Regions from separate parts of the Vibrio sp. 1402 genome, predicted to be linked through region 1. Evidence: riboswitches for the same ligand, from Rfam matches in the RefSeq annotation. Region 1 holds a riboswitch; each other region holds the start of a gene.
The links. A riboswitch is a leader RNA that binds a small molecule or an ion and turns the genes downstream of it on or off. The one in region 1 is predicted to bind thiamine pyrophosphate.
Positions count from the first base shown of each region.

Region 2: linked by a shared signal. The riboswitch ahead of thiD (bifunctional hydroxymethylpyrimidine kinase/phosphomethylpyrimidine kinase) and the one ahead of thiC (phosphomethylpyrimidine synthase ThiC) in region 1 are both predicted to bind thiamine pyrophosphate.
Region 3: linked by a shared signal. The riboswitch ahead of thiB (thiamine ABC transporter substrate binding subunit) and the one ahead of thiC (phosphomethylpyrimidine synthase ThiC) in region 1 are both predicted to bind thiamine pyrophosphate.

Region 1 covers NZ_JAWOWE010000022.1:336-10,920, reverse strand. Annotated here, with positions in the region: gene R7044_RS22695 (aminopeptidase P family protein) at 12-1,802, shown strand; gene thiH (2-iminoacetate synthase ThiH) at 1,924-3,036, opposite strand; gene R7044_RS22685 (thiazole synthase) at 3,072-3,839, opposite strand; gene thiS (sulfur carrier protein ThiS) at 3,845-4,099, opposite strand; gene R7044_RS22675 (HesA/MoeB/ThiF family protein) at 4,138-4,911, opposite strand; gene R7044_RS22670 (thiamine phosphate synthase) at 4,898-6,313, opposite strand; gene thiC (phosphomethylpyrimidine synthase ThiC) at 6,313-8,253, opposite strand; TPP riboswitch at 8,417-8,515, opposite strand; gene crcB (fluoride efflux transporter CrcB) at 8,576-8,959, opposite strand; gene R7044_RS22655 (multicopper oxidase family protein) at 9,083-10,465, opposite strand.
Region 2 covers NZ_JAWOWE010000013.1:2,689-13,273, forward strand. Annotated here, with positions in the region: gene R7044_RS19710 (TldD/PmbA family protein) at 1-542, opposite strand, end outside; gene R7044_RS19715 (TldD/PmbA family protein) at 542-1,927, opposite strand; TPP riboswitch at 2,239-2,346, shown strand; gene thiD (bifunctional hydroxymethylpyrimidine kinase/phosphomethylpyrimidine kinase) at 2,444-3,301, shown strand; gene R7044_RS19725 (ABC transporter ATP-binding protein) at 3,291-4,046, shown strand; gene R7044_RS19730 (ABC transporter permease) at 4,039-4,839, shown strand; gene R7044_RS19735 (ABC transporter substrate-binding protein) at 4,887-5,837, shown strand; gene tenA (thiaminase II) at 5,892-6,560, shown strand; gene thiM (hydroxyethylthiazole kinase) at 6,573-7,364, shown strand; gene thiE (thiamine phosphate synthase) at 7,428-8,042, shown strand; gene R7044_RS19755 (phosphatase PAP2 family protein) at 8,225-8,950, shown strand; gene R7044_RS19760 (trimethylamine-N-oxide reductase 2) at 9,020-10,585, opposite strand, start outside.
Region 3 covers NZ_JAWOWE010000003.1:263,810-274,394, forward strand. Annotated here, with positions in the region: gene R7044_RS07640 (DUF2799 domain-containing protein) at 1-302, shown strand, start outside; gene ppa (inorganic diphosphatase) at 376-906, opposite strand; gene fbp (class 1 fructose-bisphosphatase) at 1,034-2,050, opposite strand; gene mpl (UDP-N-acetylmuramate:L-alanyl-gamma-D-glutamyl-meso-diaminopimelate ligase) at 2,363-3,721, shown strand; gene R7044_RS07660 (flavin prenyltransferase UbiX) at 3,727-4,365, shown strand; TPP riboswitch at 4,403-4,539, shown strand; gene thiB (thiamine ABC transporter substrate binding subunit) at 4,612-5,604, shown strand; gene thiP (thiamine/thiamine pyrophosphate ABC transporter permease ThiP) at 5,646-7,232, shown strand; gene thiQ (thiamine ABC transporter ATP-binding protein) at 7,232-7,936, shown strand; gene R7044_RS07680 (LysR family transcriptional regulator) at 7,955-8,902, opposite strand; gene R7044_RS07685 (alkene reductase) at 8,995-10,071, shown strand; gene R7044_RS07690 (universal stress protein) at 10,135-10,572, opposite strand.

The DNA.
Region 1 (10,585 bases):
GAATAACACAGATGCACAACGATACCCAAAGCCGCGTGAATGCAATTCGCGAATGGCTAGCACAACATAATATTGATGCCCTACTTGTCCCTCATGAAGACGAGTACTTGGGTGAATACGTACCAGCGCACAACGAGCGTTTACATTGGCTAACTGGCTTTACCGGTTCTGCTGGTGCTGCGGTAATCACCAAAGACAAAGCCGCTATCTTTGTTGATGGTCGCTACACAGTACAAGTAACAAAGCAGGTTCCTGCTGATCTATTCGAATACCGTCACTTGATTGAAGAGCCTGCACTAGATTGGATTAAAGACCATCTTGCAAATGGCGCGTCTGTGGCAATCGACCCTCGCATGCACAACTCTGCTTGGCTAGACATGGCACAAGCAAAACTTGCAGGTGCCCTTGAGCTTAAGATTCTCGATAGCAACCCAATTGATGAACTGTGGCACGACCGCCCTGCTCCTGTGGTTTCTGATGTTCGCCTAATGGCAACAGAAACAGTTGGACAATCAAGTGAAAGCAAACGCCAAGAAATCGCAGAGCTCGTGAAAAAAGCCGGTGCAGACAGCGCAGTGATCACAGCACTTGATTCTATCTGTTGGTTGCTCAACGTTCGTGGTCTAGATGTCTCACGTCTACCAGTTCTGCTTTCTCACGCGATTCTGCACTCAGACTCAAGCGTGGAATACTTCCTAGATCCTGCTCGCCTACCTGCTGAGTTTGACGCTCATGTTGCTGCCGGCGTGACGGTTCATCACCCAGAAGCATTGCAAGCACGACTAGAAAACCTAACTGGCAAGAATGTACTGGTTGACCCTGCGACAAGTAACGCGTGGTTTAAGCTGGTTCTACAAAACGCTGGCGCATCTGTGGTGAGTAAAGCTGATCCATGTCTAATGCCAAAAGCAGCAAAGAACGCAGTTGAAATCGCAGGCATGAAAGCATGTCATATCCGCGATGGCGTAGCGATGAGTAAGTTCCTGTCTTGGTTAGATGCTGAAGTCGCTGCTGGTAACCTGCATGATGAAGCGACGCTGGCAGACAAACTGGAAGCGTTCCGTAGCGAAGACCCGACACTTATGGATCTTAGCTTCGATACTATCTCGGCAGCAGGTGGCAACGCGGCGATGTGTCACTATAATCACGATAACCAACCTGAACCTGGCAAGCTAGAACTGAACACACTTTACCTAGTGGATTCAGGCGGTCAGTACCTAGATGGCACGACAGACATCACGCGTACAATTGCGATCGGTCAGCCTTCACAAGAGATGATTAAACAATTCACTCTCGCACTAAAAGGTCACATCGGTGTTGCTCGTGCACGTTTCCCGAAAGGCACACGTGGTTACCAAATCGATACGCTAGCTCGTCAGCACCTATGGGCGGAAGGCTACGATTACGATCACGGTACTGGTCACGGTGTTGGTCACTTCCTAAGTGTTCATGAAGGTCCAGCGAGCATTTCGAAGAAGCAAATCGACGTGCCTCTAACAGAAGGCATGGTGCTATCCAACGAGCCAGGTTACTACCGTGCAGATGCGTTTGGTATCCGTATTGAGAACCTAGAGCTTGTTGTTGAAACCCCAACTAACGGTGACTTCCCTGTTCTGTCATTTGAGTCGCTAACGCGCTGTCCAATCGACAAGCGCAATATCAACGTTGATATGCTAACTCGTCCAGAACTTGCTTGGCTGAATGATTACCATCAGAAAGTATGGGATGAGATCAGCCCGCTAGTTGAAGGTGATGTGAAAGAGTGGCTTCGTCAAGCAACGCTACCTGTAGCACACAGCTAGAAGCTAGAAGCTAGAAGCTAGAAGCTAGAAAAAAGTAGAGGGTTGATGTTTTGCATCAACCCTCTTTTTTTGCCTATGTTTCACGTGAAACATAACGATGACCAGTAGCTTTCTTTGCTACTTAACCAGAATACGCCGAGTGCCAATCTCGCCATACTGGGTCAAAGCCTTTGGCTCGAATCATATCTTCCACTGAACCCGCGCTTCGCTCATCACTGATCTCAAACTGCTCGAGTTCAACATCATCCATCGCATACCCACCCGGCTGAGTTTTCGATGCAGCAGACATACTGGTAATACCTAAAGGCAATGCGTTATCTCTAAACTTCGGTGACTCACGAGTCGATAATGACAACTCCACTTCTGGATTCAACAAACGATAAGCGCAAATCAGCTGAACAAGTTGCTTATCCGTCATGACTGATTTTGGTTGGAGCGCGCCCTCACAAGGACGTAAACGTGGGAAAGAAATTGAGTAACGAGTCTGCCAATACGTGCGCTCAAGATAGTCCAAGTGCGCTGCTACATAAAAACAATCTGTTCGCCACTCTTCCAACCCTATCAAAGCACCAATACCGATCTTATCAATACCCGCTTTTGCAAGACGATCGGGTGTATCCAATCGGTATTCGAAATCCATTTTATTACCTCGCAAATGGTGCTCGGCGTAAGTCGAAGGATGATACGTTTCTTGATAGACCATCACCGCATCCAAACCCAATGTCTTGAGCTCTGCGTATTCGTCTTGATCTAGCGGTTGTACTTCCATCGCCAAATAGTTAAAGCGCTTCTTAATCATCGGCACCATTTCGCGGAAGTATTTCATTCCCACTTTGGTTTCGTGTTCGCCAGTCACCAGTAATACGCTATCGAACTTCATGCGTTTGATGGCTTCGACTTCTGCAGCAACTTCGTCCCTATTCAAAGTACGACGCTTGATTCTATTCTCCATCGAGAAGCCACAATAGGTACAAGCATTGGCGCACAAGTTAGAGAGGTATAATGGAATGTAAAGCGACATGGTATTACCAAAACGCTTACGCGTCGCCGAGTATGACAGTTGCGCCATTTGCTCTAAGTACGCTTCAGCCGCTGGTGAAATTAGCGCTTTAAAATCTTCCAAATCACGCTTGGGTTTATTCAATGCTCGCTCGACATCTTGTGCCGTTTTCGCGTAGATCGACATCGAAATGTCATCCCAATTAAGCTGCTTAAATTGTTCAACGAAGCTCATGTTTTCCTCGCTTAATAGCTAAAGCCAATCTAGTACTAAAGCTCATCTAGGAATGACGTCAGTGGACTCGACGCAACCGCATGAGAAACCTTACCGGCAAGTCCAGCTTCATAAGCCATACGCCCCGACTCTACCGCCAACTTAAATGCCTTCGCCATCGCAACAGGATCGCTCGAAGCTGCAATCGCAGTATTGACGAGCACGGCATCCGCGCCCATTTCCATCGCACGTGCGGCATGTGAAGGAGCACCAATACCCGCATCCACAACCACAGGAACATTAGCTTGGTCGATAATGATCTCTAAGAAGTCGTGAGAAACTATCCCTTTGTTAGAACCAATCGGCGCACCTAATGGCATGACTGCAGCACAGCCTACTTCTTCCAATCGTTTACACAGAACCGGGTCAGCATGACAATAAGGAAGGACAATGAAGCCCTCACGAACCAGTTGCTCAGCGGCTGCAAGTGTCTCAATTGGATCGGGCATCAAGTACTTCGGGTCTGGATGAATTTCCAGTTTTAGCCAGTTTGTACCTAACGCTTCTCGCGCCAGTTGCGCAGCAAACACAGCATCTTTAGCATTCTTTGCACCTGAGGTGTTCGGCAATAAGTTCACACCCGATTGTACTAACGGCAGCAAAATATCGTCTTGTTGGTCGTTCACATCGACACGCTTCAACGCCATGGTCGCAAGTTGAGATCCCGACACTTGAATCGCTTCTGCCATTAATCGGCTGTTGGCAAACTTCCCTGTTCCCGTGAACAGTCTTGATTCGAATTGTTTATCACCAATTTTAAGCATCGACGTTAACCCCCTGCGATCGCTTGAAACAAAGAGATGCTATCTCCCTGTGAAAGAACTGTGCTAGCCCACTCACTGCGCGGCACAACATTGTTGTTAATTGCAAAAACACAGCCCATTTCAGGCAGCGCAAATTGACTAATGATTTGCTGTAGATTCGACTCACTAGCAACTTGATGTGACTGGTCATTGATGACAATAGTGATCACATCTAAGTCAGCAGCGATCATTTGTGTTGTTTGTTGTTCTGATAACGTCATTGCTTCCAACTCTCTTAATTCTGCCCATTGCTCGTAAGCTAAATCTGAGCACACACTTGGCACTGTTTGTCTTTGCTTATCGCCATGGTTTGCCATTGCATTTTCAACCCATCAAACAGATGCAACTTGGCAGTCTCGACATGAAACTTTCCCGTCGCCAGTTTTTGAATTGCCGCTATCGCTTGGTAGTTACCAAGTGTGCCCACCACCGGACCGACGACACCGCTCTCACTGCATTTTTGACTTTGTGGTAATTCGTCAAACGGATACAAACAGCGGTAACAGGCTTTACTCTGCGCTTCTTGTTCACTTGGTGTTTGGTAATCAAAGACAGCGAATTGTCCTTGCCAACCAATTGCTGCCGCCGAGATGAGCGGCGTATTTTGCTCGAAACAAACTTGGTTAATTAGCTGGCGCGTTGGCATGTTATCGGTGCAGTCGAGCACCACATCCGCTAGCATCACCTCAAGCTGCAGTTGTGCTTTGTCTAATCGCTTATTGAGAGCTCGAATTTGGACCATAGAATTAAGTTCGGCCAGTTGCTTTACAGTCGCTTTTGTTTTCGCAACTTGGAGGTCTTGTTCACGATAAATGATCTGACGTTGTAGGTTACTGCTATCAACGTCATCGTCATCAACCACAACCAATTTACCAACCCCCGCTGACGCCAAGTACAAACTCGCTGCGCTCCCCAATCCACCACAACCGATGATCAGAACATGCGATTTGCTCAAACGCTCTTGCCCAACTTCGGCAATTTCAGGCAGAGCGACTTGACGCTGATAGCGAAGGAACTGCTTATCCGTGAGCATGCTCGCCTCTCTTGCTATGCGCCAACTCACTATTCTGATCAGTAAACATTAGCTGTCTTTCGTTCATCAGTTGTGCGAAGAACTCGATGACGGATTGAGGTGATTCTGCCAACGTAATAGCACGCACTACTGCTAAGCTAGAAACACCTGTTTGCCAAACTTGGTCTGCATTAGATTGGTCAATACCACCAATCGCGACCGTCGGAAAGCCAAGCACATTGTCACTAACTGCTTTGTCTTTTGAAGGGCGGAAAGCAGCCTCTGTATTTGTATAAGGAATGCTATCAATCAGCTTTTGATACAGCGCCAAGCGCACCAAACCTTGTGGCTTCGATGGCATCTGTTTAGTGGTGGTTGGGAAAATATGCCCTAGTGCGATGTAGCTAGGATGAATTTGTACGATACGCAGTAACTCATAATAACCATGAGTAGAAAGACCAAGATGAATACCCGCTTTAGTTAGCTGAGCTAAATTCGATTCTTCTATGTCTTCTTGTCCTAGGTGAACACCATAAGCGCCATGCTTGATTGCCAACTGCCAATAGTCATTGATGAACACTTGTGCTTGATACTGACGACCTAGCTCAATTGCTCGAATGATCTGTTGTTCTAAATCGGCTTGTTGTGGGTTCTTGATTCGCAGTTGAATAGTGTTGATGCCTAGTGGCAGTAGACGCTCAATCCAAGCAACATCATCAACGACTGGATAGAGCCCTAGACTTTGCTTAGTTAGAGTTGGAAAGCTAACGCTCTCACCTTGTGCAGACCAACCAACTTGAATACCTAGTCGGTTATCCTCCAGTACAGGTGTGGGGAAATCATCAAATTGGGCAGCCCACTGAGTAGTTCGTCCCTCGTCAAGGTTGTCATTAAACAGTGTTTCACGTGAAACATTCGCTTGTTGAGTTAGCATTCCTCGAGCAAGTGTTAACGCATCTTCGATAGGAAAATCGAGTACTGTCAGCGTTACTATCCAAGCAAGGTGATGTTCGGGATCGAACATTGCGTTGAATTTGGACTTAACGGAAAGCGCTCTCACTTCGTTGTTAATTGGGTGACGCCAGATATCAAGCTGAAGCACTTTCTCCTTTTCATCGGATACCTGCGTATCAGCAATGCCAATATAAATCGCTTTCGACGGTTGCTTAGCACATGCTTCTATCGGTAAAGCAGAGCGGTAATAGAGCACAAATGAACTCTCATGCTCAGAGTCATAACCATCAATAAGGTCTGTCGTTATGTGCGTAGTCTGTTGGTCACGAACAAGCTGAATAGATTGAGTTGGGCTCACACCCAACTCAATGTCTTCAATGTTAAAACCCTGTTCTTTCGCCAACAACAAACATTGCTGAACTAAACCTGTCAGTTCAATCAATGATGACGGAATAAGGATTTTGCTCATTAGCCACTTACCTCGGCATGTGCTGCTGGGTGGTATAACTCAGAACCTGTATCTCTAAATTCTTGCGATTTCTGACGCATCCCCTCAAGAGGATCATCCAGCATTTTGATTGAGATAGCTTGGTCCGCAGCAACTTGCTCAGTATCTTTTGCGTACTCTCGTACCTCTTGCGAAATCTTCATAGAGCAGAACTTTGGTCCGCACATCGAACAGAAGTGAGCAACTTTTCCAGACTCTTGAGGCAAGGTTTCATCATGGAAAGCACGCGCGGTATCTGGGTCGAGCGACAAGTTAAATTGGTCTTCCCAGCGGAACTCGAAGCGAGCTTTAGAAAGCGCGTTATCACGAACTTGTGCACCAGGGTGTCCTTTCGCCAAATCAGCGGCGTGCGCAGCAAGCTTGTAAGTGATCATGCCTACTTTCACGTCTTCTTTGTTTGGTAAACCAAGATGCTCTTTAGGAGTTACGTAGCAAAGCATTGCACAGCCATACCAACCAATCATGGCAGCGCCAATACCTGAAGTAATATGGTCGTAACCAGGAGCGACGTCTGTCGTCAATGGACCAAGAGTATAGAAAGGAGCCTCATGACAGTGCTCTAACTGCTCTTCCATGTTCTCTTTGATCATATGCATTGGAACATGACCAGGGCCTTCAATAATCACCTGTACGTCGTATTCCCACGCAACCTTGGTCAATTCGCCAAGAGTACGAAGCTCTGCAAATTGCGCTTCATCGTTAGCATCAGCAACCGAGCCAGGACGCAGACCATCACCAAGAGATAGTGCGACATCGTACTTAGCACAGATTTCACAGATCTCTCGGAAGTGAGTATATAAGAAGCTTTCTTGGTGATGCGCTAAACACCATTTCGCGATGATAGAACCACCACGAGAGACGATGCCAGTAACGCGTTTTGCCGTCATCGGTACATAGCGCAGTAGTAAACCGGCATGGATGGTGAAGTAATCAACGCCCTGCTCTGCTTGCTCGATCAGAGTATCGCGCATCACTTCCCAGTTAAGGTTTTCCGCCACACCATTCACTTTCTCAAGCGCTTGATACATTGGTACGGTACCGATCGGAACTGGACTGTTACGTAGAATCCACTCGCGAGTTTCGTGAATATTACGTCCAGTAGAGAGATCCATAACGGTATCTCCACCCCAGCGCGTTGCCCACACTAGTTTCTCTACTTCTTCTTCAATCGAAGAAGTGACCGATGAGTTACCGATGTTGGCGTTCACTTTGACCAAAAAGTTACGTCCAATGATCATTGGTTCGGATTCTGGGTGGTTGATATTGGAAGGGATAATCGCGCGACCTTCGGCGACTTCTTTACGCACAAACTCGGCGGTAATGTCTTTTGGAAGATTCGCTCCAAAGCTTTGACCCGGATGCTGTTGATTCAGCACTTCATCGCGGTATTGAGCACGCCCCATATTTTCACGCAGGGCGATGTATTCCATTTCTGGGGTGATTATACCTTTGCGAGCATAGTGCAATTGGGTCACACAATGGCCATCTTTGGCACGTCGAATACGTGGTAGATTACCGTAACGAAGATCGTCTAGTGTTTCGTCTTCTAAGCGTTCTTTGGTGTACACCGAGCTTACTTCATCAAGTAGCTCAGTATCGGCACGCTCTTCAATCCACCCTTCTCTCAGCTTAGGTAAGCCGCTATAGAGGTCTATGGTGTGCTCTGGATCTGTGTATACACCCGAGGTATCGTAAACGCGTACTGGCTCATTAGGCTCGAAAATAGGCGCTTCTTTTGTGCCTCCAATAAGGCTATCAGCGAGTGATATTTCACGCATTGGCACACGAATATCTGGACGTGAGCCTTCTACGTAGACTTTGCTTGAATTGGGGTACGGTTGTACCGAGAGTGTATCAATGAACTGTTTTGCTTCCAGTCTCGCTTGTTTGCGACTCGACATAGCATTTTTCCTTGCTTTGTTATACTAGATAAAAAGTAATTGGATAAAAATGCTTGGCGGATAGATGCGACAAGAGGAGTCAAATTAAGGCTAGTTAAAGCTTACGATATTTGCCTGTAACAACATTCGACTTTTGATAGGTCAACCAGAAAGAACTCCGGTGTGAATATCTTCTCTTGTTCCCTTCGCAGATTCTAATCTGATCAGGTTCAACGGATCCCGAATTAACGGTCTCAGCCTTATGGCACTCCGACAAGTGATGTCAGTATATAAAAACGGCTTGGTGAAACCAAGCCGACCTGTTCAATTTTTAACTACTTTGCTAGCTGCGCATCAATAATTGAAAGCCTATCCACGCCGCTGAAATACTTAACACTACATTCAACAATACGTTCAACCCCATCTTAAAGAAAGCGCCCTGCTGCATAAGCAACACATTATCCATCGAGAAGGTGGAAAACGTCGTTAGTGCCCCTAAAAAACCCAAGCCAATCACTTGTCGCCAAGGTTCCGTTGCCAAAAGTTCATTATCGAAAGCTGCTATCAATAAGCCCATCATAAATGAGCCAACAACGTTAACGGTTAACGTACCATATGGAAAACCACGCCCCAATAAAATGACACAAAGTTCAGAAATTAAGTAACGAGAACATGCACCAAATGCACCACCCAATGCAATAAAACCCAAAACGGATAGTTGTCCCATAATTCCCCCAGAAAATTTAATGGCGACATTGTAATCAAATTTACGGCAATAGTGATTATACAATCTTAGAATTCAGCAAAGTATAGCGCTTAAAACTTATCAAGATTTTAAAAGTTACAGGAGTCACTTTACTTCAATGTAACCCATCAAACCCGTCTTCATATGTTCAATTACATGACAATGGTACATCCAACGCCCTGGGTTATCTGCAACAAATGCCGCTTTCGCACTGCCGTTTTTTCCAAGTAAGACCGTATCGGTATGAAACGGTTCGTCGAGTTTTTTGCCATCTAACTCAAGAACCGTAAATGTGTGTCCATGAAGATGAATAGGATGATGATATTGGGTGACGTTCTTTAGGTTGAAGATATAGGTTTTTCCCATCTCCAATGTTGAAAGCGGCGCTGGAATATTATCTTTGCTCATTCCCTCCCAAGCCCTTTTGTTCATCAGCCAGAACTTAGGTATCGCTTTGCCCGATTTATCAGCAGGAGTGATCGCCCCCTCCCACTCAAACACATAATCGATTTGCTCTGCATTTTTCAAATCGAGAGCTGGCACAGGGTTGAGAGGTAATAAAGGCAGTTTCTGGTTGCTCGGCAAGTCAGACTCAACAACGTCAAACTCGCACAAAGGGAATGGGAAGCGTCCTTTCATTTGACGCACATAAACACGTGTTCCAGCCTTCGGAGCAATCAATCCGACATCTAACCTCATTCCTGGACCAATTTTATGCTGAGTGAGCTTATAAGGCGTTTTAACAGGGTTACCATCAATAGCAATAACCCAAGCCTCTGCACCTTCAATAGCGATCGGGTAAGTAATGGTGTTATCGACGTTAGCAATTCTTAATCGCGTGGTAGCATTCTGCTTCAGCGTATAAACAGGTTCATGCACACCATTGACGCTACTCCACTCTCCGGGAGTCCCCATACGAGCGCTCAAGCGCGGTACCATAAGGTTCTTCCACTGACCTTGTTTGTCTAAATGCCAATGCTTTAGAACTATTTCCTGTTCTTCATCAAATAGAACAGGCTCAGCCTCTTCAACGATAATTAGCCCAACTAAGCCCATACCAAGTTGCTTAACGCTATTCATGTGGGGGTGATACCAAAACGTGCCTGCATCTGGTGGTGTAAATTCATAAACGAATGTTTCACCCGGCATGATAGGCGGCTGGCTTAAGAAAGGTACACCATCCATTTCAATAGGGATTCGCAAGCCATGCCAGTGGATTGTAGTCGGCTCTGAAAGCTTGTTAGTAAACCGAATTATAACTTTCTCGCCTTGGCGACAACGAATCACAGGCGCTGGAATCGAACCATTAAATGCGAGTACGTCTGTGTTAAACCCAGGGACCAATTCTGCAGTAGAAGGTTCTGCAGTGATATCGTATATATATTGCCCCTGCTTATTAGTGCTCCTAGATAGAGAACATGCAGGTAGAACGGCAAGCGCGGAGATTGCTAAGGATGATTGAAGAAAGCGTCGACGAGATATATCCATACATAGTTACTCATTAATCCAGATCGGTTGAGTGTAACTAAATATAAATAGTGATTCCCCTTTATTATTAAAATTTCGGGCCACTGATCATTACAGCTAACTGTAGTTTCGTTCGTTCAG
Region 2 (10,585 bases), on a different contig from region 1:
AAGGTATAAGCGTAACAAGTGAACGAGCGCTCGAAGTGTTGACACAATGTGCCTTGAGTATTGGCAATGATTAGTTGTGTTTCGCCATCGCTGTAACCATTGTAAGGTGCGCTAGAAGCGTGAGGTAGAGCGACTACGCCTTGCTCAAGTGCGAGAGACAGCTCAATTTTTTCATCAACAGAAGTCGTATCTTCTTGTGAAATCTCAGCAACATCAGTCGCAATTTGGCTGTTCACGCAACTAATTGTCTGATGTTCATCTTGCTTGGAAAAGCGAGCGCTTTGCAGTGCGTTAGTCAGCATCAAATCTAAGCTTGGTTGCTCTAACGACTCAGAATAGCTCGTTGCAACACGCGCATCTTTCACAACACGAACACCCAGAACTTGGCTTGAGCTTACTTTGTACTCATCCAGCTTTCCTTGGTTCGCTTTCAGAGAAAAGCTGCTGTTGCGGTTTACAATGACGTCCGCTTCTGCACCTTGGCGTTTTGCTTCTGATAGGACGTAATCAACCGCATTAAGAAGTTGTTGTTCTTGGCTCATTAGTTACCGCCTCCTACCAGAATATTATCGACTTTCAGCGTTGGCTGACCGACTGTTGTTGGCACTGAGCCACTCACGGAACCACACATGCCCGGCGCAAGCGCCATGTCCTTACCAACCATGCTGATTTCTTTCAACACTTTTGGACCTGTGCTGATCAGCGTTGCTGTTTTCAGAGGCTTGGTGATTTTGCCATTTTCAATGAGATAAGCTTCACGAACAGCAAAGTTAAACTCACCCGTGCCCGGTTGAACCGAGCCGCCGCCCATCTTCTTCGCATAGATGCCACGTTCGATGCCTGCCAGCATATCATCAAGTGAATGCTCGCCTTCTTCGATAAAGGTGTTACGCATACGCGAGGTTGGTGCGAACTTGTAGTTTTGACGACGACCAGAACCCGTTGGCTCGTAACCTGTCTTCATGCCACCCATTTTATCGACCATGAAGCTGGTTAGCTTACCGTCTTTGATCAATTGAGTGCGCTGAGTCTTCATACCTTCGTCATCAACATGAATCGAGCCCCATTCGTTGGTCATGGTGCCATCATCGACCGCATTCACTGCGGTGTGAGCAACCATTTCGCCCATCTTGTCGTGGAATACTGAAGCTTTCTTCGCAACTGAAGTGGTTTCTAGCAAGTGACCACATGCTTCATGGAAGATAACGCCGCCAAAGCCGTTACCAATCACCACCGGCATTTCACCCGATGGACAAGCATCTGCGCCAAGTTTTACTAACGCTTGCTGCGCGATAGTTTGACCTAGCTCTTTGGCATCAAGCTGTTCACTGAATTCCCAACCAGCAAGAGCGCCAGGACCTTCCATACCAGAAGACTGCTCATTACCTTTTTGCGCGACAGTGTTACCAGCAACACGAATGTAGTGGCGAGTATCGTCAACGTGTAGACCTTCTGAGTTGAAGATAGACACTTGTTGTTCACGCTGAAGCACGCTGCCAATAAACTGGCTGATATGCTCACTCTCAGCACGTGCGGCTTGGTCAACTTTCAATAGAAACGCGATTTTTGAATCTAGGTTAGCATCCTTACTTAGCGGCATGCGGCAACCATGTTGGATTGGGTAGCGGTTCAAATTCAAAGAACCCGCTGACGCGATTTGCTCACGCTTGTCTTTTGCAGCAAGCAGCGAGGTTACGCGCTTTAGTTCGGCTTCATCTGTGCTGTTGGTGTAACCGTAAAGCACCTTATGACCGAAAAAAAGACGAATACCGATACCAAAATCGATACCCGAGTTAACCTTATCCACTTCACCAGATGCGAGCTGGACAGTGTTGGTTTGGTGATGTTCAACGAATAGTTCAGCGAAATCAGCCCCCAAAAAGAGCGCATGATCGATCACTGACTTCGCTGTTACAGAATTAAGCATGAAGTCTCCTTGCTCGATGATCGTCTTAGCCATCCTAATTAACTGTGAAAAAGTTCAACAAAGTTAAATTGGCAACACGTTAAATTTTAACAGTTTTTTAACCTTGTTTTATGCTAATCCTTGCTTAACGAGACCACGATTATTTATTAAATATTCCAGGTTCTGCTCATTCACCAGAGCGTTGCACTAGTAAATTCCACCCAGCAAACCATTTAGGTGCTTACTTTATCACTCACCTCGCATAATTGAATACTCATTATAATTACGCTCAAAAAACGTATCCCTTCCGCAATGGTCCTGCTATCATCCGAACGAAATAGTCGGGGGGCCACACGACAAGTGTTGGCTGAGATCGAAATTCGAGACCCGTTGAACCTGATTCAGTTAGCACTGACGTAGGGAACTATGCACACTTTGCCTTTCGTCGCCCCTCTTAGGTAAGCGATAGCGATCGAAAAATCGATCTATCTGCAATGGTCAAAGTCAGTTCCTATACGTCTTGTAGTAGGAGCGACCATGACGCAGCAATCACAACCTCATTCACATCACACGCCAGCCTTGCCTACCCCTATCGTATTGACCATCGCGGGCTCAGACAGTGGTGGCGGTGCAGGTATTCAAGCCGACATCAAAGCGATGTCCGCAACCGGCAGTTTTGCTTGCTCGGTAATCACGGCGATTACTTCGCAAAATACCCAAGGCGTTTCTGCGATTTTCCCCATTCCTCTCGACCATGTAGAGAGCCAACTTGATGCAGTATTTACCGACCTCAACATCGTTGCAGTCAAAGTGGGCATGCTGGCCGATTCCAACATCATCAAAGTCGTTGCTGACAAAATTAAACAATACCAGCCAAAACACCTCGTGATTGACCCTGTAATGGTGGCCACTAGCGGCGATCTATTACTGGAACAGTCGGCAATCAGCACTTTAAAAGAAGAATTGATTCCGCTCGCAGACATCATTACCCCTAACCTACCCGAAGGCGCAGCATTGACGGGTAAGCCAATGCCTCAGTCAGAATCTGAAATGAACGATATGATTACCGACCTTCGTGCGCTTGGCGCCAAAGCTATTCTGCTCAAAGGCGGTCACCTTGAAGAAAATGAAAACAGCAACGATCTGCTTATCATGCAAGACAGTGCCGAGTTAATTAGCGCCAAGCGATTTCCAACCAAAAACACCCATGGCACAGGCTGCACGCTGTCTTCTGCCATCGCATCTTATCTTGGACAAGGCAACAATCTGCACAAAGCGGTGCACCTTGGTAAGCAGTACATCAGCCAAGCTATCGCGCACGCTGATGAATTGGATGTCGGTAAAGGTCACGGCCCTGTGAACCACTTTTTTGCGGGTCATACTTATGTTCGCTAACGCGATTGGCATTCAGCTTTCCGATGCTAGCCTGCGATACAAAGATAGCCAAACACCGACTTTAGCAGGAATGAACATGACCATTCCCGTCGGTAAATGGACGGTATTACTCGGACGAAGTGGCTGCGGGAAAACCACAATATTGCGTTACTTAGCTGGCCTACTGGATGACCAAGTTGACTGGCATGGCGAACTCATCACAACAGATGGCGCTGCACTGCATGACCGTATCGCTTACATGGCTCAGCAGGATTTATTGCTACCGTGGTTTAACGTGCTGGATAACGTCTGCCTCAGTTCTCGATTTTCTCAAGAGCAAGCACCAGAGCAAAATAGACAACGTGCACTGACTTTACTAAGCCAAGTGGGACTCGCCGATTACGCGGATGCTAAGCCAGCTCAGCTCTCTGGCGGCATGAGACAACGTGTTGCCCTTGCTCGCACTCTGATGCAAGACAAGCCTCTAGTTCTGATGGATGAGCCTTTCTCTGCGTTGGATGCGGTTACGCGCCATAAGTTGCAAACCTTGTCTGCCGAATTACTGAAAGATAAGACGGTTGTTCTGATTACCCACGACCCACAAGAAGCGGTGCGATTAGCTCATCAACTCTATGTATTGCAAGGCACGCCTGCACAAGCTCAGCACTTGGTTGTTCCGGATTCCAAGCCGCCACGAGTTCTCGATGGAGAGTGCGCCGCGCTTCAACAGGCGATTTTGGATCAATTGGAGAAAGACTATGAGTGATATGACTCAGTACAACTCCGTTTCGGCACGTATTAGTAAAAAAGAACGCGTGACCCATCCGGCTCTGCGCTTAGTTATCAGCACAGCGGTGATCTTGGGATTGTGGCAGTTGGTCGTGGTGATATTCGACATGCCAAACTTCATCTTACCTTCACCAATTGAAGTGCTGGATAGATTGGTCACTCGTTACGATGTCCTGCTCAAACATACTTGGGTTACCGCGCAAGAGATCTTATTTGGCTTGGCGCTTGGATTATCGATGGGTTTGCTGTTCGCATTGCAAATGCTGATGTTCGAGCCGCTGAAGCGTTGGTTATTGCCTATTCTGATTGCTAGCCAAGCGATCCCTGTGTTCGCCATCGCGCCAGTGCTCATGCTTTGGCTGGGTTACGGCATTGCATCAAAAGTAGTCATGGCGGCGATCATCATCTTTTTCCCTGTCACGACATGTTGCTATGACGGCTTGCGCAATACGCCAACAGGTTACCTCGACCTTGCCAAGACCATGGGCGCGTCTAAATGGCAGTTACTTCGTCATATTCAATTGCCAGCCGCCCTACCAACTTTAGCCTCAGGCATTCGTGTTGCCGTCGTTATTGCGCCGATTGGAGCAGTGGTCGGTGAGTGGGTAGGTTCAAGTGAAGGCTTGGGTTATCTGATGCTCCAAGCTAATGCTCGCATGATCATTGACGAGATGTTTGCGGCGCTGTTTATCCTCGCCGTACTGTCTATCTCACTCTACTTCATCACCGATAAATTATTGAAAAAAGCCATCCCTTGGGAAAGCAAGTAATTACAGAAAATAACCAAAGAAAATTGGGAAAGAAAAGGAAGAACCCCGTGAATAAAAACAAACTTGTGAGCGCTGCTGCTCTACTCGCTTCAGTGGTATCAACCAACGTGCTTGCAGCTGAAAAAGAGATGACACTGATGTTGGATTGGTTCGTCAATCCAAACCATGGTCCTATCGTGATTGCCAAAGAGCGCGGTTACTTCAAAGAACAAGGTTTGAAGGTCAACATTCAAGAGCCTGCAGATCCAAGTACGCCACCTAAGTTGGTCGCTGCTGGCAAGGTCGACATGGCGATTTCTTACCAGCCAAGCCTAACTATCGATGTCGCGGCGGGTTTGCCATTAATCCGCTCTGCGACTTTGATTGCTACGCCACTCAACACGCTGATGGTGTTGGACAACGGTAAGAATGAAAACCTTGGCGACTTAAAAGGTAAGAAGATCGGTATTGCGATCGCAGGCAACGAAGAAGCAACAATCGGCACTATGTTAGCTCAAGAGAATGTGAAGTTTTCTGACGTACAAATCATCAACGTAGGTTGGGCGCTATCTTCGTCTCTTGCGTCTGGCAAGGTGGATGCGATTTGGGGTGGTCTACGTAACTTCGAAACCAACCAACTTGCACTAGAAGGTTATAAAGCTAAAGCCTTCTTCCCTGAAGAACACGGCGTGCCAGCGTATGACGAGTTAGTCTTCGTAGCCAATGCAAAAACCTACGACAAAGAAGCCATCAAGGCATTCAACAAAGCACTGGAGCAAGCGACCACTTACATCGTTAACCATCCAAAAGAATCTTGGAAAGAGTTTGTGGCTTATTCACCAGACACCCTCAACAACGAGCTTAACCAGCGCGCTTGGAATGACACACTAACTCGTTTCGCTCTTCGTCCATCTGCAGTAGATCTGAAACGCTACGATGATTATGCCGAGTTCATGTATTCACAAAACATCATCGAAACACTGCCAAAAGCGAAAGATTACGTACCGAGCTTTGACTAATTCTACTGGCCTTAGGATCTAAGCCTAGGGTCTTTTGATAACGAGGTACCCATAATGAAATACCAAGATTTGATCGACGCTTGCCACCAAGATTGGCAAGAATACACTGAGCATGCTTTCGTGCAGCAATTGGCGCAAGGCACTCTGGCTCAGCCTTGTTTTCTACATTACCTAAAACAGGATTTTCTTTTCCTAAAACAGTACGCACGAGCTTACGCATTAGCGATCTACAAAGCGCGTACTTTGGATGACATGCGCCGTGCCCTACCAAGCGTACATGCATTGCTAGATTCTGAAATCGCCCACCACGTGACTTACTGTGAGCAATGGGGACTGACGGAATCCAACTTAGAAAACGAGCCAGAAGATTTCGGCACAGTAGCTTACACCCGTTATGTATTGGATGCTGGCATGACGGGCGATCTTGTTGATCTATACGCGGCACTAGCGCCATGCTCTATCGGTTATGCCGTTATCGGTAAGATGCTGATTGAAGATGAAAAGACAGTAATCGAAGGCAATCCATACGCAAGTTGGATTAATCTCTACGGTGGTGAGGAGTTCCAATCTGGTGTCGCAAAAGGTGCAGAACACTTTAACCAGTTATTGGCGGAAATCGACATCAATAGTCAGCGTGGTCAAAACCTGATTCAGGTATTCAAAACTGCAACGCGTATGGAAGTAGCATTCTGGCAACAAGGTCTGAATGCTCAGCAAGATTAATCGGAGAGTCTCATGTTAATTGAACAAATCACCCAAGCATTAACCGCAGTACGCCAGCAAAAGCCATTAGTCGTCAACATCACTAACTACGTGGTGATGAACAACACGGCAAACGCGCTATTGGCTATCGGCGCTTCTCCAATCATGGCGCACTCCAAGCAGGAAATGGCAGAGATGATGTCGTTCGCGGGCTCACTGGTTATCAACATTGGTACCTTAGACAGCGTTTGGACACCTCGTATGAGCTATGCCGTAGAGCAAGCCAATGCCAATGGTAAAATCGTTATACTCGACCCAGTCGGTTGCGGAGCAAGCTCACTACGTACAGAGACATCACGTGAAATCGCACGCCTTGCAAACAAGTTAATCATTCGTGGTAATGCGTCCGAAAGCATTGCTCTCGCTGGTGAGCAAGCACAAAGCAAAGGTGTAGATGCACTCGACAGTAGTGATGCAGCCCTTGGGGCGGCTCACTTCTTAGTTGAAGAATACGGAGCGAGCGTGGTGATCTCCGGCGAAACTGACTACATCGTGACAAAAGAGCAAACCGTCCAGCTGAATAATGGTCACGAGATGATGCCTTACGTAACGGGCATGGGCTGCACACTAACGGCACTGACTGGCGCTTTCGCAGCAATCGGCGACGAAACGGGCCTTGCTGCGGCAGCGGTGCTTGGCGTTGTGGGTGAAATTGCGGCTGAGCAAGCGCGAGGGCCAGGTAGCTTGCAAATGCATCTTTTGGATGAGCTTTACCAACTGGATGAAGAAACACTGGCAACACGCCTTAAATTACAAGTGAGATAAATCGCTTCTCAATGCTTTAAACGCCTCTCACTCCAACGAAAGTGGGAGGCGAAAGGAAACACAATGAACGCCTATCGTTTGTATTTGGTCACCGACGACCAACAAGATTTAGCCACACTAAAACGTGTCGTGAGAAAAGCCGTGGAAGGTGGCGTGACCATGGTACAAGTCCGCGAAAAACACGGCGATGTGCGTGCGTTTATCGAACGTGCTCAAGCCGTCAAAGACATCCTTAAAGATACCGATGTTCCTTTGATCATCAATGACCGCGTAGATGTCGCACTGGCTGTCGATGCTGATGGGGTTCACCTCGGGCAATCAGACATGCCCGCAACTATCGCTCGTGAGTTGATTGGACCAAACAAAATCCTCGGCTTATCCATCGAAAATGAAGAGCAGCTTGCAGAAGCGGACTCTCTGCCGATTGATTACATCGGTTTGAGCGCGATCTTCGCGACGCCAACCAAAACCAACACCAAAAAACATTGGGGTATTGATGGTTTGAAGATGGCGCTGAACACCACGCCCTTACCAATCGTCGCGATTGGTGGCATCAACGAAACCAACATTCCTGCCCTGAGTGCGACAGGTGTGCATGGTTTGGCTTTGGTTTCTGCCATTTGTCATGCAGAAAACCCAACCAAAGCAGCAGAGTACTTACTTTCTCTGATGGATTAAGGCCCCAACGCTTAAGGATGAGCGCCTTTACCCTCCGGATAAATGTCATCAATTCATCACTCAACCTTCATTCTCTCGTCAAATTGACAGAGCGTTGATAAGTTTTTCACGCCAGATAACGTAAGATAAGCCCCTTATTTTCACGTGGTTGAATAACCCTCAATAAAAACAAAACGCTCTCAATGAAAACCAAAAAATATGGATTGATGATGCTCGCCTTGTTTGTTCTTGGCATCATCCCAATGTCGCTGTTTGGCTCTTATCACAATCTCACTTCACAGGTGCCTGAAAGTCTGGGTATTACTTTTACTTTGCTCACAGATTCTGCTGGTAGCAAAGGTTTTTTAATTACGTTAACACTGCTACTGCTTTCTTTATTTCGCTTTAAACCAAGTCGCATTGAGTGGATACAAAAACTCTCAATGCTAGGGTTGTTACTGGTGATTGGTTTTGCCAGCAAAACGGGGCTAAAACTGATGACAGAAAGCCCGCGTCCCTACGCCGAACTGCTTGCTGCAGAGCAATTGATTGAGCACCCAGAAGCGTTTTATCAGTTGGATACAAAGCAGCAAGCCAACGTAATTAACCAGATTTCTGAACACGTCAGTGATTGGCGAACGCGCCATTGGCAAGGCGAGAAAGACTATTCTTTCCCATCCGGCCATACGATTTTCGTTTCGATTTGTTTGGCTTTCTTTGGTGGTTTGTTCTTACAGAACAAGTGCTATATCTCTGCACTGTCATTGTGGATGTGGGGAATGAGCGTCGCATATAGCCGCTTATGGCTGGGCATGCATCGCCCTGAAGATTTAATAGGCTCGGTCTTGTTTGTCGCGATTGTATTTACTTTACTCCCGACATTTCAGATTAAGAAACAGATGCCGTTTGTTTCTCTCGCTTCGCGCTAATGTGAACGATGACTAGATAAAAAGAAGCCAGCGATTCGCTGGCTTCTTGCTTTCAATCGCTACTTTTTTCTAGCCATTTCTTGGTGGTTCAAACGCTGTTAGTTCTAATTCTGGGCCAGTGTATTTTTCAATACGAACCAGTGCCGAGTTCGCCGCACAGCCGTTTGCAAGTCGAGAGGTCGGAATATCCAACGTTAACACGTTACAACCGCCGTTCTTACAAATGCCGGTTTTAGGATCCAAATCCGGCCAACCGCCTTCATGAATACACACTGAACCTTGCTTGATTCGGTCAGTCACTTCTGCACCAACCAATACTTGGCCACGGTTGTTAAACGCACGAACTAGATCGCCCGTTTTAATACCACGCGCTTTCGCATCTTCAGGGTGAATCCAAATAGGTTCACGGTTTGCAATTGCGTACTCTTCGCGAATCTTCGCGTAGTTGAATTGGCTGTGTAGACGATGCGCTGCGTGCGCGGTCATTAGCTGCAACTCGCCATCTTTCGCAGTACCCGTGTACTCGGTTGGTGCCATCCACGTTGGATGTGGAGGACAGTCTTCCAACTGATAGCCTTCAATGGTTTTCGAGAAGATTTCGATCTTACCACTTGGTGTACCGAGTGGATTCATGATCGGGTCTTCACGGAAATCTGCGTAACGAACAAACTGTGCGTTCTTCTCGTTCCACTTCATCTCGATCAGTTGGTTATCTTCCCAGAACTTGCTGAAGTTCGGCATTGCTACGCGAGAGCCACGGCCACCTTGTTGCGCCGCCTTGTAGAAGCCGTACAGCCATTCCATTTCGGTTTTGCCTTCGGTGTATACGTCACGGCCACCCGGAGCTAGCATCTCTGCCATGTCCGCGAATACATCGAAGTCATTACGCGCTTCACCTTGCGGCTCAACCACTTGCTTCATTGGCACCAAGTGTTGGTTACTGTAGTCACCCGTCATCGTTAAGTCGTTACGCTCGAACGATGTGGTGATTGGCAGAACAATGTCCGCGTGCTTCGCAGCCGCCGTCCAGTAAGGCTCTGAAATCACGATCAGCTCAGGCTTTTGCCACGCTTTGATCAGACGGTTGGTGTCTTGGTGGTGAGTAAAGTTCGCACCACCTGCCCACCAAATCATCTTGATGTCCGGGAACGTCAGTTCATGACCGTTATGATGGTAGGATTGACCTGGGTTTTCCAACGCCTCGACAATACGCGCCACAGGGAAGCTTTGCACCGCGCCAGACACCGCCCAGTCGTTCCCCGCAGAAGAGCCGCCACCCAGCGATGCCGAAATCGCAGGAAGTACGCCAGCATCACGAGCAGGGTTACCACCGTTTGAGTAGTGATAAGAGAAACCAAAACCACCGCCCGGTAAACCGATTTGACCCAACATCGTTGCCAGTGTAACCAGCATCCAGTGACGCTGCTCACCGTATTGTTGGCGCTGCATGCCCCAACCCGCCATCAGCATGGTGCGGTTTTTACTGAAGATGTCAGCCAGTAGCTCAAGTTGCTTCGCAGGTACGCCACAGATTTGTGATGCCCATTCTGCTGATTTTTCTACGCCGTCTTCTTCGCCCATCAGGTACGCTTCAAACTTGTCGTAACCTGCGGTGTATTTATCGAGGAAGGCTTT
Region 3 (10,585 bases), on a different contig from region 1:
TACCGACTTCGAATAATGTGACCGATTGGCAAGTGTTTGGTAAGCAGTCAGCTTTAGATGGATTACGGGAGTTATCTGAGGAGCGAATTGCGAAGCTGGATGATGTTAACCATGCGACGCCAGAACTGATAATGGCTTATCAAGCGGGTTACCAGCAAGGCAAACAAGAGTATTGTGAGCAAAGTGCTTATATGCTCGGTGTTATCGGGCGGCCGTATTTTGGCATTTGTGATGATGTTGACCCCTTCTTTCAACATGACTACGACGCTGGACGAATGTCTTCAGCAGGCGCACCTATCTAGTTGACACAGGTAAGATGAAAGCAAAAGAGCTGCCCTAGAGCAGCTCTTTTTAATTTTGTATCAGCAGTGATGCTTATTTTTTCTGAGCTCGTTCGTAAGATTCTTGGATTTCAGCTTTGGCGGCAGCAACATCTGCCCAACCATCCACTTTCACCCATTTGCCTGCTTCAAGCTCTTTGTAACGCTCAAAGAATTGCGTGATCTGCGCTTTCAGTAGTTCTGGGATATCGTCCACATCTTGGATGTGATCGTACTCTTTCGAGATTTTTGAGTGGGGAACCGCAAACACTTTTGCATCTTCACCCGATTCATCTGTCATCTTCAAAACGCCAACAGGACGGCAGCGAATGACTGAACCTGGCATGAGTGGGTATGGTGTTGGTACCAATACGTCGACTGGGTCGCCATCAAGAGACAGGGTATTGTTCACGTAGCCATAGTTGCATGGGTAGAACATTGGTGCAGACATGAAACGGTCGACAAATACAGCACCAGAGTCTTTATCTACTTCGTACTTGATTGGATCTGCATTTGCAGGAATTTCGATCACGACATAGATATCTTCAGGCAGCGACTTGCCTGCTGGTACATGGTTTAAGCTCATTAGAATATTCCTTTTCATTAACGATGAGTCACACAAAAGCGGCTTCATCTGATGATAAATTCGCGTTTCACTTTAGCGACAAAAACGCGGCAGGTAAACACCTGCCGCGTTGGACAAAGGTCTGAAATTATTCTTCGTCGCGGTGCAGTTCAAGGAACTCTTCAACTTTGCGAACCATGTTCTTCGAACCCACAAAGAAAGGTACACGCTGGTGCAACTCAGTAGGCTTGATGTCCATAATGCGATTCACGCCGTCCGATGCAATGCCGCCAGCTTGCTCAATGAGGAATGCCATAGGGTTACATTCGTAAAGCAGGCGTAGCTTGCCTTGTGGGTGGCTTTGTGTGCTTGGGTAAAGGTAGATACCACCTTTCAGTAGGTTGCGGTGGAAATCAGCAACCAGCGAGCCAATGTAGCGAGAAGTGTATGGGCGACCGTCTTCTGGCACGTTTTCTTGGCAGTACTTGATGTACTTCTTCACCCCTTGAGGGAAACGAATGTAATTACCTTCGTTGATGGAGTAGATCTTACCATCATCAGGAATCATCATGTTTTCATGAGAAAGACAGAAGCTGCCGATAGATGGGTCGTAAGTAAAGCCGTTTACGCCGTTACCAGTTGTGTATACCAACATGGTGGAGGAGCCGTAAATTACGTAGCCCGCAGCCACTTGTTTGTGACCAGGTTGTAGGAAGTCTTCTTCAGTTGGTGGAGTACCGATTGGAGAAACACGACGGTAAATCGAGAAGATAGTACCAACAGAGACGTTCACATCGATGTTAGAAGAACCATCAAGTGGGTCCATCAGTACTACATATTTGGCGTTTTGGTTGAGTTCTTTATTGAACGCAACTGCTTCGTCTTCTTCTTCACTGGCAACGCCACACACTTGATCACGAGCTTCAAGCGCGGCTTTGAACTTATCGTTCGCGTAAACATCGAGCTTTTGCTGATCTTCACCTTGGACATTTTCCGTGCCTACAGCACCAGTGATATCACCGAGACCCGCTGCGTTGATTTCGCGGTTAACGATTTTTGCAGCTAAACGAATGGAGGCTAAAAGGGATGATAGATCACCGCTAGCGTGGGGGAAATCCGCTTGTTTTTCGACAATGAACTCGCCTAGGGTGCGCAGTCCTGACATGGTTAATCCTTACATTTTCATTTCATTGGGGGTAGTGCGCAAGTGAGCATCTCTTTATGGATGTTAAACGATTGCGCTGGATGTAAGTTTAAGTCGCAGATCTTTTTAATGGTAATGAAGTAACTGTTTGAGATCTCAATTTATTTGTAGACTTGTTTGAGGGATTCATCAGTAAGCAAGAGGTTGTACAGTCTGTGTTCAACCTTGTCATATTTGTGAAAGGGACTGCAAGAAGAAGGCTAAAGTCACTCGCTTTTCAGGCGGTAATCGCGATAATGAAAGCATTAAAAAACGCATTACAAGGTTTAGTTTATGCACATTCATATCTTGGGTATCTGTGGCACATTTATGGGCGGCGCAGCGATTCTAGCGCGCCAATTAGGACATAAAGTCACTGGTTCTGATGCCAACGTTTATCCGCCAATGAGCACACTGCTTGAGTCTCAAGGTATTGAAATTATTGAAGGCTTTGACCCGTCTCAACTCGACCCTCAACCAGATCTTGTGGTGATTGGTAATGCGATGAGCCGTGGCAACCCTTGTGTCGAGCATGTGCTCAACACTAACATGCGTTACACCTCTGGCCCGCAGTGGCTCAACGAGTTTTTGCTGCATGATCGTTGGGTATTGGCGGTATCGGGTACACATGGGAAAACGACCACGTCGAGCATGCTTGCTTGGATACTTGAAGATTGTGGTTATCAACCGGGTTTCTTAGTCGGTGGGGTACTCGGTAACTTCGGAGTGTCTGCTCGTTTGGGTGAAAGCATGTTTTTTGTCGTTGAAGCCGACGAATATGACAGTGCTTTTTTCGATAAGCGTTCTAAGTTTGTGCATTACCATCCTCGCACTTTAATCATGAACAATCTTGAGTTTGATCATGCTGATATCTTCGATGATCTAGAAGCGATCAAGCGCCAATTCCATCATTTAGTGCGAACTGTACCGGGCAATGGATTGATCTTAGCGCCGAGAAAAGATCAGGCGTTAGCGGATGTATTAGAGCGTGGCTGCTGGACTGAAAAACAGTTCTCTGGTGAGAATGGTGACTGGCAAGCGCACAAATTAGTGCTTGATGGCTCAAAATTTGACGTTGCGTTGCAAGGCGAGAAGGTTGGTACCGTCGAATGGAATTTGGTGGGTGACCACAATGTGGATAATGCGCTGATGGCAATCGCTGCTGCACGACATGTTGGAGTCACTCCGGCTCTTGCTTGCCAAGCATTAGGGCGTTTCATCAATACCAAGCGCCGTTTAGAGCTGAAAGGTGAAGAACAAGGTGTGACGGTTTACGATGATTTTGCGCATCACCCAACGGCAATTGAACTTACTGTCGGTGGTTTGCGTAACAAGGTAGGTGAAAAACGCATCTTAGCTGTGTTAGAGCCGCGTTCTGCCACCATGAAGCGTGGCGTACACAAAAACACACTTGCAGAGTCACTACACAGTGCAGATGAAGTCTTCTTGTTCCAGCCAGATAATATCGAGTGGTCTGTGCAAGACATTGCCGACCAATGCACACAGCCAGCGTTTGTCGATGCGGATATAGATAACTTTGTAGCCAAGATCGTCGAACGTGCGCGACCAGGTGACCAAATTCTAGTCATGAGCAACGGTGGCTTTGGTGGTATTCACGGAAAACTTCTTGAGCAGTTAAAACAAAAAGCCTGATTGATATGCAAAACAAAACACAACCCTCTCATAAAAAAGCCATCACGTTGGCATTAACGGGGGCTTCTGGTGCTCCCTACGGCCTTCGTCTTTTAGAATGCTTGGTTGCGGCGGATTATCATGTCTACGTTCTGATTTCTTCGGCGGCTCGTGTTGTGATGGCAACCGAGCATAATCTTAAGCTACCAAGTGGCCCAGAAGCGGCGCAGCAAGCATTAGTAGAGCACCTGAACTGCAATCCAAATAACATCACCGTTTGCGGTAAAGACGATTGGTTCTCGCCGGTTGCGTCTGGTTCTGCTGCACCCAAGCAAATGGTGGTTTGCCCATGCTCTGCGGGAAGCGTTGCGGCCATAGCACACGGTATGTCGGACAACTTGATCGAACGGGCCGCTGATGTAGTAATGAAAGAGCGCGGGCAGCTGTTGCTCGTGGTTCGCGAAACACCATTTTCAACGCTACATCTCGAGAACATGCACAAACTGTCGCAAATGGGCGTCACCATCATGCCAGCGGCTCCGGGCTTCTATCATCAGCCAAAGAGCATTGAAGACTTAGTGGATTTTATGGTGGCGAGAATTCTCGACCACTTAGGTATTGAGCAAGGTTTGGTGCCTCGTTGGGGTTATGACCAGCGCTCGTGAGCTGATTGTGTAACCACTCAAATACCTTTACAATCCATCCAACTCATCGGGGAGCAAACCCATTTAGCATTGAGTCAATCAATGCATTGGGGCGCTGAGACCTAAGTGTTTAACTAGGGACCCGTATTACCTGAACCAGATAATGCTGGCGTAGGAATTGAGTCTGGATATTGGAAGTCCTTAATAGCCGCCTCAAACCCTGTGCCGCTCAACTTATTTCTCTGAAATACTCATGGAGAGCGAGCAGTGAAACCCACTCTAAATCTGATTGCCTTAGCTGCAATCACCTCTACTTCAGCGTTTGCCGCTGAAAACACATTAACCATCTATACCTACGACTCTTTTGCCGCAGATTGGGGCCCGGGTCCTAAAATCGAGCAAGCTTTTGAAGCAAAATGTGGCTGTGACGTTAACTTCGTAGCGTTGGACGATGGTGTGTCGATTCTGAATCGTCTTCGTCTTGAAGGCGGTAATAGCAAAGCGGACATCGTATTAGGTTTGGATAACAATCTGATGGCAGAAGCGAAGAAAACCGATCTGCTTGCCGAGCACAATGTGGATACGGCTAACACAGTGTTACCAAACGGTTGGAGTGACACGACGTTTGTACCGTACGATTACGGCTACTTCGCGTTTGTGTACAACAAAGAGAAACTGGCTAATCCGCCGAAAAGCATGAAAGAGCTGGTGGAAACGCGCGACGATCTGAAAGTGATTTACCAAGATCCGCGGACTTCAACGCCGGGCCAAGGCTTAATGCTATGGATGAAATCTATTTATGGCGACGATGTGACGCAAGCGTGGCAGAAGCTAGCGAGCAAAACCGTAACGGTCACGAAAGGTTGGTCTGAGGCGTATTCTATGTTCCTCAATGGTGAGTCCGATTTAGTGCTTTCTTACACCACTTCACCTGCGTACCACTTAATTGCGGAAAACGATTCGAAGTTTGCTACGGCGAATTTTGCTGAAGGCCACTACATGCAAGTTGAAGTCGCCGCCAAAGTGAAAGGGGCAAAAAATTCAGAACTTGCTGATCAATTTATGAGTTTCATTTTAAGTGATGAGTTCCAATCGGCGATGCCAACGGGTAACTGGATGTACCCAGTCACTGACGTTGAGTTACCTAAAGGTTTTGAAACTTTGAGTGTTCCAAGCAAGTCGTTGAGCTTTAGTGCTGATGAAGTGGCAAAAATGCGTAAGTCTTGGATTCGCGAATGGCAAAGCGCATTGACGTTTTAGCTGACGTTTCCATCCTCATCTGAATGAGATAGGTTTTACCTTTGAATTCTGTTCCAAAAATAGGTTTAGGGGTCGCGATGATCATCGCGACCTTTGTTATTTCTGCCCTAGGTGCTTTGATTGTTCAAGCCCCTTCACTTGATGTGTCTGTGGTATGGGGCGACCCGTACTATCAACATGTCACCAAGTTCAGTTTCTACCAAGCGTTTCTTTCCACATTGCTCAGTGTTGGCTTTGCCATTCCAGTAGCGCACGCACTTTCGCGTCGCCAATTTATTGGTAAATCATTACTGCTTAAGCTGTTTGCATCGACACTGGTTTTGCCGGTTTTGGTTGGTGTTTTTGGGCTGTTAGCGATTTATGGCAACAGTGGTTTGTTGGCGCAGTGGTTGCAAAGTTTCGACACTAAACTGCCATTCTCTATTTACGGTTTGAACGGCATTTTACTCGCCCATGTGTTCTTTAATTTACCTTACGCGGCACGATTGCTTCTGCAAGCCTTGGAGTCTATTCCTGCCGAGCAGCATAAGCTTTGCGCGCATCTTGGGATGAGCCATTGGGATAAGTTTCGCTGGGTAGAATGGCCGCGTTTAAGGCAGCAGCTTCCCCACGTTTGTGGGTTGGTGTTTATGTTGTGCTTTACCAGTTTTGCCACTGTAATGGCGTTGGGGGGCGGGCCAAAATCCACCACCATTGAATTGGCCATTTACCAAGCGATTAAGTTTGATTTTGATTTACAAGCTGGGGCGTTATTGGCGCTGTGGCAGATGCTGTTATGTGGACTGCTTGCTATTGGAGTGCAGAAGTTAACAAGGCCTGTTTCTATCAGTGCTGGAAGCACATCGGTACAGCAATATTTAACGAAGGATCATGGGTGGTCAAAAGCTTGGGATAGCTTTTGGATCATAGGTGCCTTTTTACTGGTAATACCGCCGTTATTGATGGTGTTACTGAGTGGCATCAACCAACAAGTTTGGACAGTATTAACCGATGAGCGTTTTTGGTCTGCGCTATTGAACTCCCTCAAAGTCGCCTGTGTCGCTAGCGCGCTTGCGGTCGCTGCTGGGGTGCCCATACTATTGACCAGTCGCCGTTGGCGGTTGCAGTACAAAAACACGCGAGCCGATCAGATTGAGTTAATCGGCACCGTTATTTTGGTGACTCCAGGTCTGGTGATTAGCACCGGTTTATTCTTACTACTGCGCGCATTTACCGATGTTTTTAGCTTGGCATTTTTTGTCGTGATTTTGGTGAACGGTTTGATGGCTTTGCCTTACGTGATCAAAACGCTAGCGCAGCCAATGCTGCACATTGAACAACAGTATCAGTATGTATGTGCCAGCTTAGGCATGCGTGGCTGGCAACGGTTTAAAGTGGTGGAGTGGCAGGCGCTACGCAAGCCGTTTGCACATGCGTTTGCGATCAGCTTTATGTTTGCGATTGGCGATTTAAGTGCTATTGCGTTGTTTGGCGGGCAAGAGTTCCGCACTTTACCTCTGTATTTATTCCAGCTGCTTGGCAGCTATCAGATGGACGCGGCTGCGGTGGTATCGGTGACCTTATTGTTGTTGAGTGTGGGCTGTTTTGCCTTGATTGAGAAAGTATTGAAAACGAAGGAGAGAGCGTAATGTTAGTGTTGGATGATGTGCAGTACACCTACCAACGTGAACTGTTTCGTTTTGACTTAACGATTGAGCAAGGACAGATTGTGTCGCTGATGGGACCAAGTGGGGCAGGGAAGTCAACCTTGCTGGCGTTGGTGGCAGGATTCATCCATCCTGACCGTGGTGATATTTGTGTTGATGGTGAGTCCATTGTGCGTAAAGAGCCTTATCTGCGTCCGTTCTCTATGTTGTTCCAAGAGCACAATTTGTTTGCTCACTTATCGGTGCGTGACAACATCGGTTTGGGCTTACACCCAGGGCTAAAGCTTACGGTGGACCAAAATCGTCAGATTGAACAAGCCGCGCAGCAAGTTGGTGTTGCAGAGTACCTCGACCGTTTGCCAGAGCATCTTTCTGGTGGCCAGCGTCAACGTGTTGCCTTAGCGCGTTGTTTTGTTCAGCCTCATCCCATGTGGCTATTGGATGAGCCGTTCTCGGCGCTTGATCCGGTGTTGCGTGAAGAGATGCTGAGCTTGGTAAAAAAACTCGCAGCAGAGCGGGGAATAACCGTATTGATGGTCACGCACCATTTAAGCGATGCCAAAGCGATTGCCAGCCACTTTGTGTTTGTGGCAGATGGTAAAGTGGAAGCCGCGGGTGATATGTCTGCATTGAGTGAACAGCATGCTAGTGAGAAGCTTGCGGCATTTATCCGAGCCGCATGCTAGTGCCTGATAGTTGCTAGGTTATGCTTCTCCGCAACACAAACCATGCCTAGGGCCAAATTCAAATTGAGATCTTAAGCTCATGATATGGTCAATCATTGCTTGTACGCGCCGTGGGCGGTTTGCTCCAGGACGATAGACTAGATAAATAGGCATTGGTACCGTGTGCCATTGCGGCAACACTCTGACTAAGGTGCCACTTTCTAGCTCTTGCGTCATGTTTTGCACAGGTAAGTTAGCGATGCCTAGTCCTTTAAGTGCACCTTTCAATATTGCTTCTACAGTTGTACTTGAGAAGTTACTGGTTATTGAAACATTGACGGTATTATCGTGTGAGATCAGCGTCCAAGGCCCTATTTCTGAAACATATTGATACCTCAAACAGTTGTGTTTTGTCAGATCTTCTGGCGTTTCAGGTACGCCGAACTCAGCTAAATACTCAGGGCTAGCAGCCAGAACTCGAGTGGTATAGCCTAATTTTTTTGCGATCAATCGATCATCAACTATCTGACCGACTCGAATTGCCATATCAAAGCCGTGTGAAAAGAGATCAACAAAATCGTTCGATGCTTCTAACGCAATTTGTACTTTTGGCCATTGTTTTAAAAATGGCAAAAAGATGTGCTCCGCCATATACGCATCCAACGCTGGTGGCGCGGAAATACGCAGCCGGCCTTGGATCTGTTGTTCCATCTCCTGAACGTCATGGCCAATTGAGTGGAATTCCTCAACTAAGCTTGCAGCACGCTCTAAAACCATTTGGCCAGCTTCGGTGATCACTAACTTTCGGGTTGTGCGCTCTAGCAGTTTGGCTTCAAAGTGTTGTTCGAGTTTGGTTATGGCTTTGCTAACAGTAGATTTTGGTAGGTTTAACTCCAGCGCGCACTTGGTTAAGCTCAGTAGTCGACAGCTTGTGACAAAGATAGAAAGCGTTCTAAAGTCAATTGTTTCTAAATTGCGAACAATCACTTTCAATTATCCATATTGTTTCAATATTAATCTGATTATAGTCTGGCACCTCATCCTTAGCCATCAAGTTATTGTCATTTGAGGTAAACAACATGTCCAACTCTGTAGACTTATTTTCTCCTATCGAACTCGGTCAATTAGCATTAGATAACCGTGCCATTATGGCGCCTTTAACGCGAGCTCGTGCTGGTGCGGACCATATTCCTAATGACCTTATGGTTGAATACTACGCTCAACGTGCGAGTGCCGGACTAATCATTGCTGAATGCACCATGGTGATGGAAGGTACGTCTGCTTTCATGGCAGAGCCGGGCATTTACAGCGAAGAGCAAATCGCAGCTTGGAAAAAGGTAACGGATGCGGTTCATGAGAGAGGCGGTAAGATTGTACTGCAAATTTGGCATGCGGGACGAGCTTGTCATCCTGATCTGAATGAAGGAAAAACACCTGTAGCGGCGAGCGCATTGGCCATTCGTGATGAATTAGTCCATACCCCTTCGGGTAAGCAAGCATATACGGTACCACGAGCACTCGAAGTGGATGAGATAGCTTCCATTGTTGCGGCGTTTAAACAAGGTGCAGAAAACGCCAAGAAAGCAGGCTTTGATGGGGTCGAGATACATGGCGCAAATGGTTATCTTATTGATAACTTCCTTCGTGACGGTTCAAATTTACGTACCGATGAATACGGTGGTTCGGTTGAAAATCGTGCTCGATTTTTACTTGAGATAGTGAAAGAAGTCGTTGAGGTGTGGGGACCTGGAAGAGTCGGTCTGCGTACATCTCCGCTAAATGGATTTAATGACATGAAAGACAGTGATCCAGTTGGCTTGGTGCGTTACTTAGCAGAGCAACTTAATTCTTTCGATCTTGCTTATTGGCACGTGGTGCGTGCGGATCTGAAAGGCGTACAAAAAGCAGATGTTCTCAAGCCAGCACGCGAAAACTATCAAGGCCACTTAATGGCGAACGTGGGCTACAGTGCACAAGAAGCGGCAACAGCAATTGCAGAAAACAAAGTTGATGTGGTCGCATTTGGCGTTCCCTTTATCGCAAACCCAGATTTAGTTGAGCGATTTAAGAAAAATGCACCTCTTAATGAGGCGAAACCAGAACACTTTTATTTGGGTGGAGCAGAAGGTTATACCGATTACCCAGTGATGGCATAACCCTTACTTGTTTAATATAAAAAGGACGCTAATGTTAGCGTCCTTTTTCGTTTCTGTATTTACTTAGCCTTGCGGTTTTACGACCATCACATTGATTGGAGAATATTCCACAACCTTACTCGCGACGGAGCCAAGCATTACTTTATTGATTTTAGAGCGCTTGTGACTTGGCATAATGATGAGATCTGCGCCTAAACGTTCTGCATAATCAAGAATGGTCGCGTAGGCCTTGCCTTCAGCAACATGCACTTGGTAAACCACATCTTCAGCAATATGCTCATTAGCGAAAGTTTTTAGTTGCTGCTTCACGTCTTGCTTCATTTTGGCCGCAGCATCTTTCGGAAAGTATGTGGCAACCATCGACATGTGAATACCAGGTAGTACCGTCAGAAGATGGATTTGAGCATTTGCTTGCTTTGCCTGCCAAACCGCTAGTTCAACCGCTCGGTCTGAAAAGCCTTGGTCATTTAGATCAACCGGAACAAGAATTTGTTTGTACATTCAATGTCTCTCA